One region of the Variovorax durovernensis genome, then DNA from elsewhere that is predicted to be linked to it. Evidence: predicted binding sites of a transcription regulator. Region 1 holds the regulator's gene; the other holds the start of a gene.

The links. The regulator HrcA, encoded in region 1, represses chaperone genes, less so after heat shock. The targets are predictions, from matches to a motif close to TTAGCACTCNNNNNNNNNGAGTGCTAA.
Region 2: a site for HrcA is predicted at 3,806-3,832, ahead of ACWV14_RS26430 (co-chaperone GroES). Genes of this name have one in related genera too.

What each region holds. Positions count from the first base shown of each region.
Region 1 covers NZ_CDRNCW010000001.1:1,356,523-1,364,924, forward strand. The annotation lists gene ACWV14_RS06375 (dynamin family protein) at 1-1,786, shown strand, start outside; gene mutY (A/G-specific adenine glycosylase) at 1,776-2,822, shown strand; gene rapZ (RNase adapter RapZ) at 2,833-3,711, opposite strand; gene recN (DNA repair protein RecN) at 3,708-5,390, opposite strand; gene ACWV14_RS06395 (NAD kinase) at 5,391-6,302, opposite strand; gene hrcA (heat-inducible transcriptional repressor HrcA) at 6,334-7,341, shown strand; tRNA gene ACWV14_RS06405 (tRNA-Ile) at 7,373-7,449, shown strand; gene ACWV14_RS06410 (hypothetical protein) at 7,804-8,019, opposite strand; gene ACWV14_RS06415 (hypothetical protein) at 8,173-8,391, shown strand.
Region 2 covers NZ_CDRNCW010000001.1:5,558,172-5,566,573, forward strand. The annotation lists gene ACWV14_RS26415 (TonB-dependent siderophore receptor) at 1-2,009, opposite strand, end outside; gene ACWV14_RS26420 (FecR domain-containing protein) at 2,134-3,159, opposite strand; gene ACWV14_RS26425 (sigma-70 family RNA polymerase sigma factor) at 3,159-3,668, opposite strand; gene ACWV14_RS26430 (co-chaperone GroES) at 3,922-4,212, shown strand; gene groL (chaperonin GroEL) at 4,242-5,894, shown strand; gene xylB (xylulokinase) at 6,055-7,521, opposite strand; gene ACWV14_RS26445 (AraC family transcriptional regulator) at 7,552-8,402, opposite strand, start outside.

The DNA.
Region 1 (8,402 bases):
GTTCGTGGCGGAGTTTTCGCGCGGCAAGTCGGAGCTGATCAACGCCATCTTCTTTGCCGGCTACGGGCGGCGCATCATGCCCGCGAGCGCCGGCCGCACCACGATGTGCCCGACCGAGCTGGGCTACGACCCCGCGCTCGCGCCGAAGCTGCGGCTGCTGCCCATCGAGACCCGCCTGGAGCCGCACTCGCTCGCGCACTGGCGCGAGAAGCCCACGCGCTGGACTGAGATCGCGATTGACGTGGCCGATGCCGAACAGCTGGCGCAGGCCATGAGCAAGGTGGCCGAGGTGCGCTGGGTCGCCAAGGACGAAGCACGCACGCTTGGCTTCTGGGACGACGAGACGCCCGACGACAACCCGGTGCACGACGCCGAGGGCCGTGTCGAAATCCCACGCTGGCGCCATGCGGTGCTCAACATGCCCCATCCGCTGCTGGAGCAGGGGCTGGTGATTCTCGACACCCCCGGTCTGAACGCGATCGGTGCCGAACCCGAACTCACCGTGAGCCTGATACCGCAGGCGCACGCGGTCGTCTTCATCCTGGGCGCCGAGACCGGCGTGACGCGCTCCGACCTCTCGATCTGGCGCGAGCACCTGATCACCGAAGACGAAGGCAACAACACGCGCTTCGTGGTGCTCAACAAGATCGACACCATGTGGGACACGCTGAGCACCCCCGCGCAGATCGCCCAGCAGATCGAGCGCCAGCGCGAAAGCGCGGCCCGCCTGCTCGAGGTGCCGCTGGCGCAGGTGCTGCCGGTGTCCGCGCAGAAGGGCCTGCAGGCCAAGATCCAGCGCGACGTGCCCTTGCTCGACGCCAGCCGCCTGCCCGCGCTCGAAGCGCTGCTGGGCGAAGGCGTGCTCGGCAAGCGCGAGACCATGCTGCGGCTTGCGGTCGATGCCGGCATGAGTGCGCTGCGCGTCGAGGCCGAACGCATACTGAAGGTGCGCCAGCGCGACCTGTCAGAGCAGGCGCTCGAGCTGCAGGGGCTGCGCGGCAAGAATGTCTCGGTGATCCGCCACATGCGCGCGCGCATCGACCAGGAGCACGCCGAGTTCGAGGGCAGCAACACGCGCATCCTGGCGCTGCGTTCGGTGCAGGGCAAGCTGCTGCGCGAGGTGTATGCCGTCCTCGGCCGCACCGCGCTCAAGGCCGACATGGTGCGGCTGTCGGCCGCGCTCAAGCGCCCCGGCGTCAAGCTCAACGTGCGCAAGGTGTACGCGGAGACCTTCGACTCGCTGCGCAACAACCTGCGCGAAGTGCAGGCGACGACGGCAGAAATCCAGTCGATGCTGCACGCCACCTTCCGCCAGCTCAACGCCGAGCAGGGCTTCACGCTGCAAGCGCCGGCCGAGCCTGACCTTACCGGCTTCGAGCAGGAGCTCAGCCAGATCGAGCGCAGCCACATCCACTACCTCGGCGTGGGCAACCTGCTGAAGCTCGCGCAAGCCGATTTCTGCGACAAGCTCGTGCGTGCGCTGGCCAGCCGGCTGCGGCTGGTGAACGAAGCCGCGATGACCGAGGTCGAGCGCTGGAGCAAGGGCGCGAGCGCGCAGATCGATGCGCAGCTCAAGGAGCGCCGGCGCAACTTCAGCAAGCGCATCGAGGCCATCGAGCGCATCCAGAGCGCGGCGGGCAATCTCGACGAGCGGCTGATGGAGCTCGCCGCGCAGGAAAGCAACCTGGCCGAGCTTCATCTGCGGCTGCGCGAATTCACCACGCTCATCACCCAGCAGGCAAAGCCGCAGGCTGCGGCTGTCGCCGGCGAACTGCGTGCTGCCTGAGTCCCCCGACTTCGCCGCGCAGATCGTGGCCTGGCAGCGCAGCCACGGCCGCAGCCAACTGCCGTGGCAGAATACGCGCGACCCCTACCGCGTCTGGCTGTCGGAGGTGATGCTCCAGCAGACGCAGGTGTCGACGGTGCTCGGCTACTTCGCGCGTTTTCTCGAGCGCTTTCCGGACGTGAAGGCGCTGGCCGCCGGAACCGAAGACGAGGTATTCGGCCTCTGGAGCGGCCTGGGCTACTACAGCCGCGCGCGCAACATGCACCGCTGCGCGCAGGACGTCGTCGCGCGCTTCGGCGGCGAGTTTCCGCGGACGGCGGAAGAACTCGTGACCCTGCCCGGCATCGGCCGCTCCACGGCGGCGGCGATTGCCGCCTTCTGCTTCGGCGAGCGCGTGGCGATCCTCGACGGCAACGTGAAGCGCGTGCTGACGCGCGTACTCGGCTTTGGCGGCGACATGTCCTCGTCGTCGCAGGAGCGCGCCCTGTGGGATCTGGCGACGCAACTGCTGCCCGCCGCCGAACAGCGCGAAGCCATCGCGCACTACACGCAGGGGCTCATGGACCTCGGCGCCACGGTCTGCCTGCCGCGCAAGCCGAGCTGCATGATCTGCCCGGTCGACAAGCGCTGCGTGGGCCTGCGCGAAGGCGCGCCCGAGCGCTATCCGGTGAAGACGCGCAAGCTCAAGCGCAGCGCCCAGTCGCTCTGGCTGCTGCTGGCGCGCGATGCGCAGGGACGTGTGTGGCTGGAGAAGCGGCCGGCGAAGGGGATCTGGGCGGGGCTGCATTGCCTGCCCGTGTTCGACAGCCGCGACGACCTGCTCGCAGCGCTGCCGCCCGACGCGCAACGCGGCACTGAAGACCTGCCGGCCTTCGTGCATGTGCTGACCCACAAAGACCTTCACCTGCACCCGGTGCTGCTCGAAGGCGCCCAGCCGCTCGGCGAGGGCGCGCGCTGGGTCGAAGCGCAGGAGTGGAGCCGGCTGGGCCTGCCGGCCCCGGTGCGCAAGCTGCTGGAGAGCAGCGAGGCCCGATAGAAACCGTCAGTCAGTTCGCGTCGAGTTCGCGGTGCCGCTTGAGCGCACCCCAGCGGGCACCGAACGAACGCGCGAGCTGCTCGACCAGGAACACCGACCGGTGCTGCCCGCCGGTGCAGCCGATGGCCACCGTCACGTAGCTGCGGTGGTCGCGCGCCAGCGCATCGAGCCAGTGCGACAGGAACTGCTCGATGTCGTCGTACATGCGCGCCACGTCGTCATGCTCGCGCAGCCATTCGATCACCGGTTCGTCGCGGCCCGTGAGCGGGCGCAGCGCGGGCACATAGTGCGGGTTCGGCAGCATGCGCACATCGAACACGTAGTCGGCATCCAGCGGCACGCCGCGCTTGAAGGCGAACGACTCGAACACCAGCGTCAGTGCACTTTGCGGCGCCGAGATCAGCGACTTGATGTAGCTCTGCAGCTGCGCCGGCCGGATCAGGCTGGTGTCGATCACGTCGGCGCCGTCGCGCAGATCGGCCAGCAGTTCGCGTTCCAGCTCGATGGCCTGCATCAGCACGCGATGCTGCTCCGGCACGTCGGTGCGGCCTTCCTGCCGCGAGAGCGGATGGCGGCGGCGGGTTTCCGAATAGCGGCGCAGCAGCGCGTCGGTGGTGGCGTCGAGGAACAGCGAACGCAGCGAGATCCCGCCGTCGCGTCGCAGCGCCTCGAGCTGCTGCGGAACGATGGGCAGCGAGACGCCGCTGCGCACGTCCATGGCAATGGCCACGCGCGGCGTCTGCTGTTCGTGCTGTAGCGCGATGAACGCCGTCAGCAGCTCGGGCGGAAGGTTGTCGACGCAGTAGTAGCCCGCGTCTTCCAGCGCATGAAGGGCCACCGACTTGCCGGAGCCCGACATGCCGGTGATGAGGACCAGGTCGAGGTTCATGGCGTGGCCGCCGAAGTCTTGTGGCCCAGCATCTCCCGTGCGTGCGCTAGCGAAGTCTGCGAGACCTTCTCGCCGCCCAGCATGCGGGCGATTTCCTTGGCGCGGTTGTCTTCGTCCAGACGCGACACACCGCTCTCGGTGCGCGGGCCTTCCTTGCCGGCCGCCGCGGTCTGGCGCTTGGCCACCACGAGATGGTGGTCGGCGCACGCAGCCACTTGCGGCAGATGGGTGACGGCGAGCACCTGGCGGTCGCGGCCAAGCTGCTTCATGAGGCGCCCGACCGTCTCCGCGACGGCACCGCCGACGCCGGCATCCACTTCGTCGAAGATCAGCGTCTGCGCCGCGCCGAGCTGGCTGGTCGTCACGGCAATGGCCAGCGCGATGCGCGACAGCTCGCCGCCCGACGCCACCTTGCCGATGGCGCGCGGCGTGCTGCCGGTGTGGCCGGCCACGAGGAAAGCCACTTCTTCCAGGCCGGCGCGGCCGGGCTGCGCCAGCGGCTGCAGATCGACTTCGAAGCGCCCGCCCTGCATGCCCAGGCCCTGCATTGCCTCGGTGACGGCCTGCGCGAGGCGGGGTGCCGCCTGCTTGCGCGCCTTGCCGAGCGCCTTGGCTTCCTTCATGTAGGCCTGCTGTGCGCTCTGCTCGGCACGCTCCAGACCGTCGAGATCGCTTTGCGCATCCAGCGCCTGCAGCTCGGCTTGCCAGCCGGCCAGCAATGCCGGCAGGTCGGCCGGCGTGCGCTTGTAGCGGCGCGCGAGCGACATCCACAGGCCCATGCGCTCGTCCAGTTCGGCCAGGCTTTGCGGATCGGCTTCGGCGTCGCGCAGGTAGCCGTGCAGCGAATGGGCCGCGTCGGAGGCCTGTGCCACGCAGGAGGCCAGCACTTCGCCGAGGTTGCGGAATTCGGGTTCGATGTGTTCGCAGTTCTTCAGCAGCGTGGCCGCGCGCGAGAGCGCGGAGAGCGCGCCGTTGTCTTCGTCTTCCAGCGCCTGGCTGGCGCCCTGGGCCGCGTCGATCAGCGCCTGCGCGTTGGAAATGCGCGAATGGTTGGTCGACAGCTCTTCCCACTCGTCGACACCGGGCGCGAGCTTGGCGACCTCGGAAATCTGCCACTGCAGTCGCTCGCGCTCGCGCTGCAGCGAGTCTTGCGCCGAGCGCGCATGTTCGAGCGCGGAGAGGGCCTGCCGCCAGCCATGCCAGGCGGCGTCGAGTGCGTCGCTGCGCACGCCCGCATAGGCGTCGAGCAGGCCGCGTACGGCCTCGGGCCGGGTCAGGCTCTGCCAGGCGTGCTGGCCGTGGATGTCGAGCAGGCGGTCGCCGAGTTCGCGCAGCTGCGTGGCCGTGGCCGGGCTGCCGTTGATCCAGCCGCGGCTGCGGCCCTGCAGGTCGACAGTGCGGCGCAGCAGCAGCGCGTCGCCGGCTTCGAAGCCGCCTTCGTCGAGCCAGGCGGCCAGGGCCGGGTCGGCATCGAATTCGGCGCTCACGTCGAGCCGCTCTGCGCCTTCGCGCACCGCGCCGGCGTCGGCACGGTTGCCCAGCGCCAGCTGCAGCGCGTCGATCAGGATGGATTTGCCCGCGCCGGTTTCACCGGTCAATACCGTGAAGCCGCCGGACAGGTCGAGTTCGAGTGATCGCACGATCACGAAGTCGCGCAGTGCGATGCGTCGCAGCGCCATTCAGGAGCCTCCCTCGTTCCAATGAAGTTTCTTGCGCAGCGTGTCGAAATAGCTCCAGCCGCGCGGATGCAGGAAGCGCACGCGGAAGTCGGAGCGGCGCACCACCACGCGATCGCCGATCGCCAGCGAGGCGAGCGACTGCATGTCGAAATTGGCGCTGGCATCGCGCCCGCCCACCAGCTCGATGACGATCTCGTCGGCATCGGGCAGCAGCACCGGGCGGTTCGACAGCGTGTGCGGCGCGATCGGCACCAGCACCCAGCCCGGCACCGCCGGGTGCAGCAGCGGGCCGCCGGCCGACAGCGCGTAGGCGGTCGAGCCCGTGGGCGTTGCGATGATCAGGCCGTCGGCGCGCTGGTTGGCCACGAAATGCCGGCCGACCGACACGCGCAGCTCGACCATGCCGGAGGTGGCGCCGCGGTTGACGACCACGTCGTTCATGGCCAGTGCGTCGAACACCGAGGCGCCGTCGCGCATGACCCGCGCGTGCATCAGGCTGCGGTGGTCTTCCTCGTATTCGCCGGCCAGCATCGGGATCAGCGTGGCCTGGTAGTTGTCGAGCGGGATGTCGGTGATGAAGCCGAGGCGGCCGCGGTTGATGCCGATCAGCGGAATGCCGTAGCTGGCGAGCTGCCGTCCGATGCCGAGCATCGTGCCGTCGCCGCCGACCACCAGGCCGAGGTCGCAGCGCTGGCCGATTTCCTCGACCGACAGGGCCTCGTAGCGCGGATGGGCGGGAGCGTCGTCGGCGTCGTCCTCGCAGGTCGAGCGCTCGACGAACACCTTGCAGCCCTGGGATTCGAGAAAGGCGCCAATGCCTTCCATCACGCCGTCGCGCGCGTCGGCCTGCGCGCGGGCGCCGGAAGCCTGGTATTTGCCTATGAGGGCGACGTGACGGAAGCGAGAGGTCATATCTCACAAATTACAACACTAAAATCTTGCAATGCTGGACGACCGTGCCAAGTTGCTGCTCAAGACGCTCGTCGAGCGCTACATCGCCGACGGGCAACCCGTCGGCTCCCGCACGCTCTCGCGTTCTTCCGGGCTGGACCTGTCGCCCGCGACCATCCGCAACGTCATGTCCGACCTCGAGGCGCTGGGGCTGATCGCCAGCCCGCACACCTCGGCCGGCCGCATCCCGACGCATCGCGGCTATCGCCTGTTCGTCGACACCATGCTCACGGCCCAGCGCGAGCAGATGAGCCCGCCGGCGCTCGCGCCCGACCAGCCGCAGAAGGTGATTGCCAACGCGGCGCACCTGCTGTCGAACCTGTCGCAGTTCGTGGGGGTGGTGATGGCGCCGCGCCGGGCCTCGGTGTTCAAGCAGATCGAGTTCCTGCGGCTGTCCGACCGTCGCCTGCTGGTGATCATCGTGTCGCCCGACGGCGACGTGCAGAACCGGGTGATCTTTCCGGAGGCCGACTACTCGCAGTCGCAGCTGGTCGAGGCGTCCAACTACATCAACGCGAACTACGCTGGCCTGACGATCGAGCAGGTGCGCGATCGCCTGCAGTCCGAAGTCGAGAAGCTGCGCGGCGAGATCGCGGCGCTGATGCAGGCCGCCGTGCAGGTCAGCTCCGAGGTGCTCACGGAGGCGCAGGAAGACGACGTGGTGATTTCCGGCGAGCGCAACCTGCTCTCGGTAACCGACTTTTCCAGCGACATGGGGCAGCTGCGCCGCGCCTTCGAGCTTTTCGAGCAGAAGGCGCAGCTGATGCGGCTGCTCGACGTGTCGAGCAAGGCTGAGGGCGTGCGCATCTTCATCGGCGGCGAAAGCCAGGTGGTGCCGTTCGAGGAACTGTCCATCGTCAGCGCCAATTACGAGGTCGACGGGCAGGTGGTGGGCACTCTGGGCGTGATCGGGCCGACCCGCATGCCCTACGAACGCATGATCCAGATCGTCGATATCACGTCGCGTCTGGTGAGCAATGCGTTGAGCCATCGCAAATAGGCGCCGCGGCGCGAATAGAATCGTGGCGCGTGGGCCGTTAGCTCAGTTGGTTAGAGCAGCGGACTCATAATCCGTTGGTCGAGTGTTCAAGCCACTCACGGCCTACCACCATCCCCCGTATCTTCTGGATTCCGTGCCTCGCTATTTCAATAGCGCTGCTCCGCAATCCATGAACGTGCTCCGCAAATCAGCGGGGCGGCTTCGCCTTCCCCCGGCCTCTTGTCGATGCAGTCCGCCGCCATGGCCTCGGTCATGTGGCCGGGCAGGCCCTGCGCCTACCCGGGCTTTTTGGCCCGAAGCCGGTCTTGCTCGCCTTTGTCTTTCGCTGGCGACCGGGCGAGCGGCGCGTCTCGAACCGGGCGATTCGATGACAGGGCGTCATTGCTTGTGAGGCGGCCTCCAGCACAAAGGCTCGGGCGCTTGTCCGACTTTGAAACCCAGGGGGAGTAGTACTTTAGGTCGTCAAAATTCAAAAAGGCAGCCTGCTCCGCAGTCTGAAGACCAATAGTGCGTATCAAGAAGCTCGATAACCTGGCCGCCATCCGCGCGAAATTCGGGGTACCAGCACGCCGTGGTGGCGCAGTCGAAATCAATGGCCGGCGCGGTGTCATCACCGGGATGAGCGGGGATCTCGTGAAAGTGAAACTCCAGGGGACGGACGCTGGCCTGCCATTTCATCCGCACGAGATTACGTATCCCCAGTGTTGATCGGGGTTGTCGCAATGGTGGGCGCAAGCCTACAAATGGGCCGGACGAAGCGTGGAAAGATCCAAGGCAGGGAGCACTGAACACTGATACCTGCAAGCGGAATCTTGTGTGGAGGAATTTGCAATGCCGATGGATTTCCTGCGTCGCATTGAGGAGGCACCCTTTCCCCTCGCCGTTCTCGAGGAGGCTGACATTCATTGCGCGGCCGTGCTCGCCGCGGCGAACTTCATCGACGCGAATCTTCCGGTGCCTGGCGACCGTTCGAAACCCTCCGCCGTCATCCTGCGCATCACCCCGCAGGGTCGGGCAGAACTCAACCGGTTACGAAAGCAATGCACATGAAAAAGCCGCGT
Region 2 (8,402 bases), 4.2 Mb from region 1:
CGCCAATCGGTGAGCTTGGTCACGTCGTTGAACTGCGAGACCAGCACGTTGCGCTTGTGGATGTCGAACAGCGCCACGGTGCCGGTCACGCCGCCGGGCATGTCGAACTTGGCGCCGAGCTCCCACGACTTGGCCTCCTCGGGCTTCACCGAAGCATCGAGCACGTAGCCGTTCGACAGCGGCGCGATGGTCGACGCCGGCTTGAGCGACTGGGTGTAGCTGCCGTAGAACGACACGGTGTCGGTCCACTTGTAGATCAGCCCGAGGCGCGGCAGCAGCTTGGAGCCGTAGGTGTCGGTGTTGACCTTGAAGGGCCGCCCGCGCCCCGCAAGCTGCGACCACGCCTGGTAACGCAGCGCGGCCACCGCGATCCAGCGGTCGCTCAGGTGAATGGAATCCTGGAAGAACAGGGACTGGTTGTGCAGCCTGTCGGTCTGGTCGCTGTCGCTCGCCGACACGGTGCTCGACGGCGCCTCGAGGCCGTACACCGGGAACAGGTAGCTGAAGGTGCTCTTGGTGGCCTGGCGCAGCAGGTCTGCGCGGTAGATCCTGCGGTACTCGGCGTCCCAGCCGAACTGCAGGTCGTGGCGCATGCCGCCCAGCTCGACGGTGCCGTCGACATATGCGGTGGCGTAGCTGTCGGTACTCAGCGCGCCGTGGGTGGCGTCGTTGCTGCGCGCGAGCGTGCCGCGCGTGGTGTTGATGCCGTTCACCCGCAGCTGGTTGGCGTCGTAGGTTTCCTGGTTGTAGCTGAGGTTCAGGTGTCCGGCCCAGCCGCCGCCGAACTGGTGGTCGACAGAGAGCTGGCCCAGGTGCGTCTCGCCGCGCATCTCGTTGGAGGGCTCGTCGAGGCGGCGCGTCCTGGGCAAGGCCAGCGGGCGCTGGGTGCGCGGGTCGAGCGCGGTGCCGCGGTCGAAGGGCGTGACGTACTTGCGGTACTCGTACCAGAGCACGGCCTGGGTGTCGTCGCCGTACCAGGCCAGCGAAGGCGCCACCAGCGTCTCGCGGTGCTTGCCGAAGTTGCGCCAGTAGTCCTCGTCCACATGGTCGACGATCAGCCGGTAGGCCAGCCCGTTCTCGCCGATGGGGCCGGTGGTGTCCAGCGTGGCGCCGCTGCCGTCGCGCCCGCCCGCATAGCCCGAGCCCAGCAGCGACAGGCTCGTGCGCTGGCGCAGCTGCGGCTTCTTGCTCACCACGTTGATCACGCCGCCCGGGTCCATCAGGCCGTAGAGCTGCGACGACGGGCCCTTGAGCACTTCCACACTCTCGGCCGCCGCGTTCATGCCGCGGCCCTGCACCAGCGGCATGCCGTTGTGCATGATCGAGCCGTCGCGGTTGCCGCCGAAGCCGCGCTTCATGATGGTGTCCTGCGTGCCGGCCAGGGTGTTGCCCTGGTTGATGCCGCTGACGTTGGTGAGCGCGTCGTCGATGTTGCGCGGGCGCTGGTCGCGGATGACCTGCGCGGGCACCACGTTCACCACCTGCGGAATCTCGAGCACCGGCGCGGTGGTGCGCAACGTGGAGGCATCGGGCGTAGGCTGGTAGCGGTCGTCGGCGTCCGCGGGTGCCGGTGCGGCGCGGGCCACCACGCGCACCGCCGGCAGCGTGCCGTCGGCATCGCTCGAATCGCCCGCCAATGCCTCGGGCGCCGCGGCGCTCTTGCGCAGCGTGAATTCACCCGCCCCGCCTTCCACCGCCTCCAGCCCGGTGCCCGACAGCAGCGCGGCAAAGCCCGCGCGCACGGTGTAGCGGCCTTGCAGGCCGGCGGAATCCAGCGCCCGCGTGCTCGCGGGGTCGAAGGACAGCGCAACGCCCGACGCCGCCGCAAAACGCCCGAGCACCGAGGCCAGCGGGCCGGCGTCGATGCGGTAGCTGCGCACCGACTGGTTCTGCGCGCGTGCGCCCTCGGCGGGGTCCGCGGCGGCGGCGATCGGCAGGGCCATCGTCGCTGCGAACAGGCACAGCATCGCCTTGCGAACAGGATGGGGTGATGAGGGGTGCGCGTGCATTCTTCGGAACTCCTTCGGCATTGATTGCGGATTCATGGCTCTCAATGGGTAGGCCGAACGAAATCGAAAAAGATGAAAGGCGGCGGCCGGAAAAATGCGCCGCAGCGCATGGCCGCATGCGGAATCAGGCGGGCACGAGCGACACCCAATAGCGCGTCAGGCCGCTCACGCGCACCGGAAACGCCCGCACGATGACAGCCAGCGCCTTGTCGGTGTCCATGACAGGAAAGGCACCCGACACCCGGATGTCCGCAATGGCGGGATCGCAGGCCAGCCGGCCTCGGTGGTAGCGCGCAAGCTCGGCGACCACGTCGCCCAGTCGCCAGTCATTGACGACCAGGCTGCCGTGCTCCCATTCGACGAACGCCGGGTCGGCCGGCCGCGGCGCATCGATGCCCTCGCCTGTGAAAGCCACCTGCTGCCCCGCCTCCAGCCGCACCACGTTGCCGGGCGCGTGCGAGGCGCGAACTTCGACGGCGTCTTCGAGCACGCTCACCACCGTGCGCGCGCCGTCGCTGCGCACCGTGAAGCGCGTGCCCAGCGCGAGGATTCGGCCATGCGGCGTTGCGACCAGGAAGGGGCGGCTATCGGTGCGCGCCGCGCCCGGCAGACGGCGGTGCTTTGCCGTCTCGGCCAGGATCTCGCCTTCGCGCAGGGTGACGAGCCTGTGCGTGGCGTCGATGGACACATCCACCGATGTGCGGGTATTCAGCTTCAGCAGCGAGCCGTCGGCCAGCGTGACGGATCGCTGCTCGCCGGTGCCGGTGCGGTAGTCGGCCAGCCATGCGCGCCAGCCGCCGTCGGTGCCGGTCGCCTGCCACGACAGGTAGGCCAGCGAGCCGCCGCCCGCCAAAACGGCAATGCCGCGCAGCACCCGGCGCCGGTCGGCATGCGCAGCGCGCAGCGTCGAAGCCGCCACGTGCGCCGGCACGCGCTTCAGCGTGGCCTGCATGGCTTCGAAGCGCTGCCACGCGAGTTGGTGGTCGGGGTGGGCGCGATGCCAACGGCGCCAGTTCTCGCGGTCGGCCTCGGTGGCATCGCCGGAGCACAGCCGGGCGTACCAGGCGATGGCCTCCTTGCGGACCTCGGCTTCGCTGCGCGGAGGCGCGCCGATGTCGGCGGGCGTCAGCTCGATGCCGGACTTCATCATCACGGCGCGAGCATGTAGCAATGCTCGAGCGCCTTGAGCATGTAGTTGTTGACCGTGCGCACCGTCACGCCCAGGCGGGCGGCTATTTCCGCATAAGTCAGGCCGTCGAGCTGCGAAAGCATGAAGGCCTGCCGCACCGGCGGCTTCATGCCGTCGAGCATGGCGTCGATGGCCACCAGCGCCTCGAGCACGATGGCCCGCGCCTCCAGCGACGGCAACTGGGGTTCAGGCAGCGCGGCGAGGGTGTCGAGGTAGGCACGCTCCAGTGCCCGGCGCCTGTGGAAGTCGACGACCAGCCCATGCGCGATGGTGGCCAGGTAGGCGCGCGGCTCCGCCGCGGCAACGGGCTCCCTCTTGCTCAGCAGCCGTACGAAGGTGTCGTGCGCCAGGTCGGCGGCATTGTGCGAGCAGCCCAGTTTCTTGCGCAGCCAGGCGTGCAGCCATCCGTGATGGTTGCTGTAGAGCGTTTGCACCTCGTGCTGAACTAACGCGGACTCGCCGGCCGGCATGGGTGGAATCTCCGCGCAGCCGCAACGACCGCGCTCGGTTATTAATACGAATGGTTCTCAATTGTACGCTTTTGCCGGATGCCTTCAACCCGACCGCGCTCACGCTGCCCTTGAAACGTCATCGATTGCCCTTATGATTAGCACTCGCTGCTGATGAGTGCTAACAAGCCTCGCTTCCAGTCGATGGGCTGCCGGCCTCCGGTCCGGCGCCCGACCACAAACCCGTTTCTTATCCATACATCCAGGAGATGCAATGAAACTTCGTCCTTTGGCCGATCGCGTGATCGTCAAGCGTGTTGACAGCGAAACCAAGACTGCCTCCGGCATCGTCATCCCCGACGCAGCCGCCGAGAAGCCCGATCAGGGCGAAGTCCTGGCCGTGGGCCCGGGCAAGCGCAACGACAAGGGCGAGCTGGCCGCACTGACCGTCAAGGTCGGCGACCGCGTCCTGTTCGGCAAGTACAGCGGCCAGACCGTCAAGGTCGGCGGCGACGAACTGCTGGTCATGAAGGAAGACGACCTGTTCGCGGTCGTCGAGAAGTAATTCAAACATCCCATTCGGAGTAATAAAACATGGCAGCAAAAGACGTAGTCTTCGGCGGTGAAGCCCGCGCACGCATGGTCGAGGGTGTGAACATCCTGGCCAACGCAGTCAAGGTCACCCTGGGCCCCAAGGGCCGCAACGTGGTGCTCGAGCGCTCGTTCGGCGCCCCCACCGTCACCAAGGACGGTGTGTCGGTCGCCAAGGAAATCGAACTCAAGGACAAGCTGCAGAACATGGGCGCCCAGCTCGTGAAGGAAGTGGCCTCCAAGACCAGCGACAACGCTGGTGACGGCACCACGACCGCTACCGTGCTGGCTCAAGCCATCGTTCGCGAAGGCTTCAAGTACGTGGCCGCAGGCATCAACCCGATGGACCTGAAGCGCGGCATCGACAAGGCCGTGACGGCCCTGGTCGAAGAGCTGAAGAAGGCTTCGAAGCCCACCACCACGTCGAAGGAAATCGCTCAAGTCGGCTCGATCTCGGCCAACAGCGACGAAACCATCGGCAAGCTCATCGCCGATGCGATGGACAAGGTCGGCAAGGAAGGCGTGATCACTGTCGAAGACGGCAAGTCGCTCGAAAGCGAACTGGACGTCGTCGAAGGCATGCAATTCGACCGCGGCTACCTGTCGCCCTACTTCATCAACAACCCCGAGAAGCAATCGGCGCTGTTGGACAACCCCTTCGTGCTGCTGTTCGACAAGAAGATCAGCAACATCCGTGACCTGCTCCCCACGCTGGAACAAGTCGCCAAGGCTGGCCGTCCCCTGCTGATCATTGCCGAAGAAGTCGAAGGCGAAGCCCTGGCTACGCTGGTCGTGAACACGATCCGCGGCATCCTGAAGGTCGTGGCCGTCAAGGCTCCTGGCTTCGGCGACCGCCGCAAGGCCATGCTGGAAGACATCGCCATCCTGACGGGCGGCAAGGTCATCGCTGAAGAAGTGGGCCTGACGCTCGAAAAGGTGACGCTGGCCGACCTGGGCCAAGCCAAGCGCATCGAAGTGGGCAAGGAAAACACGATCATCATCGACGGCGCCGGCGCTGCTGCCGACATCGAAGCCCGCGTGAAGCAAGTGCGCGTGCAGATCGAAGAAGCCACGAGCGACTACGACCGTGAAAAGCTGCAAGAGCGCGTGGCCAAGCTGGCCGGCGGTGTTGCCGTGATCAAGGTTGGCGCCGCCACCGAAGTCGAAATGAAGGAAAAGAAGGCTCGCGTCGAAGACGCCCTGCACGCTACCCGCGCTGCAGTGGAAGAAGGCGTCGTGGCTGGCGGCGGCGTGGCTCTGCTGCGTGCCAAGCAAGCCGTGGGCGACCGCGTCAAGGGCGACAACGCCGACCAGGACGCCGGCATCAAGCTGGTGCTGAAGGCCATCGAAGCCCCCCTGCGCGAAATCGTGAACAACGCCGGCGGCGAAGCCTCGGTGGTGGTGAACGCCGTGCTGGCCGGCAAGGGCAACTACGGCTTCAATGCCGCCAACGACACGTACGGCGACATGCTCGAGCTGGGCATCCTGGACCCGACGAAGGTCACCCGCACCGCACTGCAGAACGCCGCTTCGGTGTCCTCGCTGCTGCTGACGACCGAAGCCATGGTTGCTGACGCACCCAAGGACGAAGCTGCAGCCGGCGGCGGCATGCCCGACATGGGTGGCATGGGCGGCATGGGCGGCATGGGCATGTAATTGCTCGCCCCCAGGCTGCGCGGCACTTCGTGTCCGCTGCGCCTACCCCCTACCGGGGGCGACACCTGCGGACCGGCAGAGCCGGATCCGCGGTGTCTCGCGAAATGAAAGAAGCCCGGCTTGCGCCGGGCTTTTTTCATGGGCGGTCGTGATCGCTCTGCTACTGGAATTGCGCCTGCACCGCCTTGTAGAGCGCCTGGAAGCGCGCATGCCTCGTCCTGTGGACATCGGCTCCTTCGGTCGAGGCAACCAGCTGCTGCTTCACCGGCGGCAGTGCGCAAACCTCTGCCACCGAGCCCCCATCCGCCAGCCACGCCAGCCGGGCCGCTCCCAGCGCCCCGCCTGTCTCGCTGCCCGCATAGAGCGTGAGCGGAACCTGGAAGATGTCGGCCAGCAACTGCGCCCACCAAACGCTGCGTGCACCGCCGCCCACCAGCGCCACTTCGCGCAGCGGCATATCGGCCGGCAGCCGCAGGGTGTCGAAGCCGTCGCGCAGGCCGAAGCTCACGCCCTCGACCACGGCGTAGGCGATTTCCGCCGGCCCGTGTGCATGCGTGAGCCCGAAGAGAACGCCTTGGGCATTGGGGTTGTTGTGCGGCGAGCGTTCGCCTGACAGGTACGGCAGGAACAGCGGGCAGCGCTCGCGCTGCGCCAACGGCACCGATGCCGCCGCTTCGAGCAGCGCGGCCTCGTCGGCAAACTTGAAGGTCTTCGCGGCCCAGCTCACCGCGCTCGCGGCGGAGAGCATCACCGACATCTGGTGCCAACGCTTCGGCAACGCATGGCAGAAGGCGTGCATCGCCTGCGCGGGGTTCGGCAAGAAGCGGTCGGTCGACACGAACACCACGCCCGAAGTGCCCAGCGAGACAAAGCCCTGCCCCGGTTCGACCAGCCCCATGCCGACCGCGCTGGCGGCGTTGTCGCCCGCACCGCCCGCGATCTTCACGCCGCCCTGCAGGCCCCAGCGCGCCGCAAGTTCAGGCTTGAGCAGCGCCGAAACCTCGCTGCCTTCGACCAGCCGCGGCATGTGCGCGCGCGTCAGCCCGGTGGCGGCGAGCAGTTCGTCGGACCAGTCGCGCGCACCCACGTCGAGCCACAGCGTGCCCGCCGCGTCCGACATCTCGCTGACCGCCTCGCCGCTGAGCATGAAGCGCAGCCAGTCCTTCGGCAGCAGCACCCGCGCCACGCGTGCAAAGACTCCGGGCTCATGCTCGCGCACCCACAGCAGCTTGGGCGCGGTGAAGCCCGGCATTGCGAGATTGCCTGCGATGTCGCCGAACCGCGGCACCGCCCGCGTGAGCGCCTCGCACTGCGCACCGCTGCGCCCGTCGTTCCACAGGATCGCGGGTCGCAGCACCTCGCCGGCCGCGTCGAGCAGCGTGGCACCGTGCATCTGCCCCGACAGGCCGATGGCGCGCACCGCCGACAACGCCTCGCCGTGCGCCTCGCGCAGCTGCGCCATGACCTGCTCGAGCGCCTGCCACCACTGGGCCGGCGCCTGCTCCGACCACAGCGGATGCGGCCTTTGGACGGTGAGCGGCGCGCGCGCCACGCCCACGATGCGGTGATCGTCGGCGAGCAGCAGCGCCTTGAGCTCGGACGTGCCGAGGTCGAGTCCCAGATACAAGATGAGCCCCTGGTTTCGTGCTTGGGAAGCTTAGGAAGAAATGCCGCCGCCGAAGCGCGTGTCGGCCTGGCGGCGGAATTCGCTGGGCGTCATGCCCTTGATCTCGAGAAAGCGCCGGTTGAAGTTGGCCACGTTGTTGAAGCCCACCTGGTAGCAGATGTCGGTCACGTAGTGGTCGGTCTGCATCAGCAGGTGGCAGGCGCTGTTGATGCGCACGCGGTTGACGAAGTCGGTGAAGCTGTTGCCGGTGGAGCGCCGGAAGAAGCGGCTGAAGCGGCTCTCGCTCATGCCCAGCTCGGCCGCCACGTCAGACATCGAGATCGGGTCGGCCATGTTGTTGGTGATGCGGTTGACGATGCCGTTGATCTGGTCGACCTGCGCGTCGCCGTCCGCGCCCTGTGCGCCCTGCATCTGCACGCTCGACAGCAGCCGGTAGTCGGTGCATTGGGAGAGATCGGCCATGAAGTCGAGGAACAGGCCCAGGCGCCGCACGCCGCGCGCGGCCTTGATGCGGTCCCAGTGCGCCTGCGCCTGCTGCGACATGCCGAAGAACTCGATGCCGTGGCGCGCGCGCTCCAGCAACTGCATCACTTCGCGCAGTTCCGGAATGCCGGCGGCGGCGCTCTCGATGGGTTCGTGGCGGAACTGGATCACCCGGTCGCGCCCCGCCGCGCCGCCTTCGGGCACGTCCAGCGAAATCCAGTTGTGCGGCAGGCGCGGCCCGCACAGCACCAGGTGCCCCGGCTGGAACGGCCCGATCCAGTCGCCGATGAAGGCCTTGCCCGAGGTCTCGGTGATCAGGTGCAGCTCGTAGTCTTCATGGAAGTGCCATCGCACCAGCGGGCTGGGGAAGCCGTGCGCCAGGCAGCGCACCAGGCCGG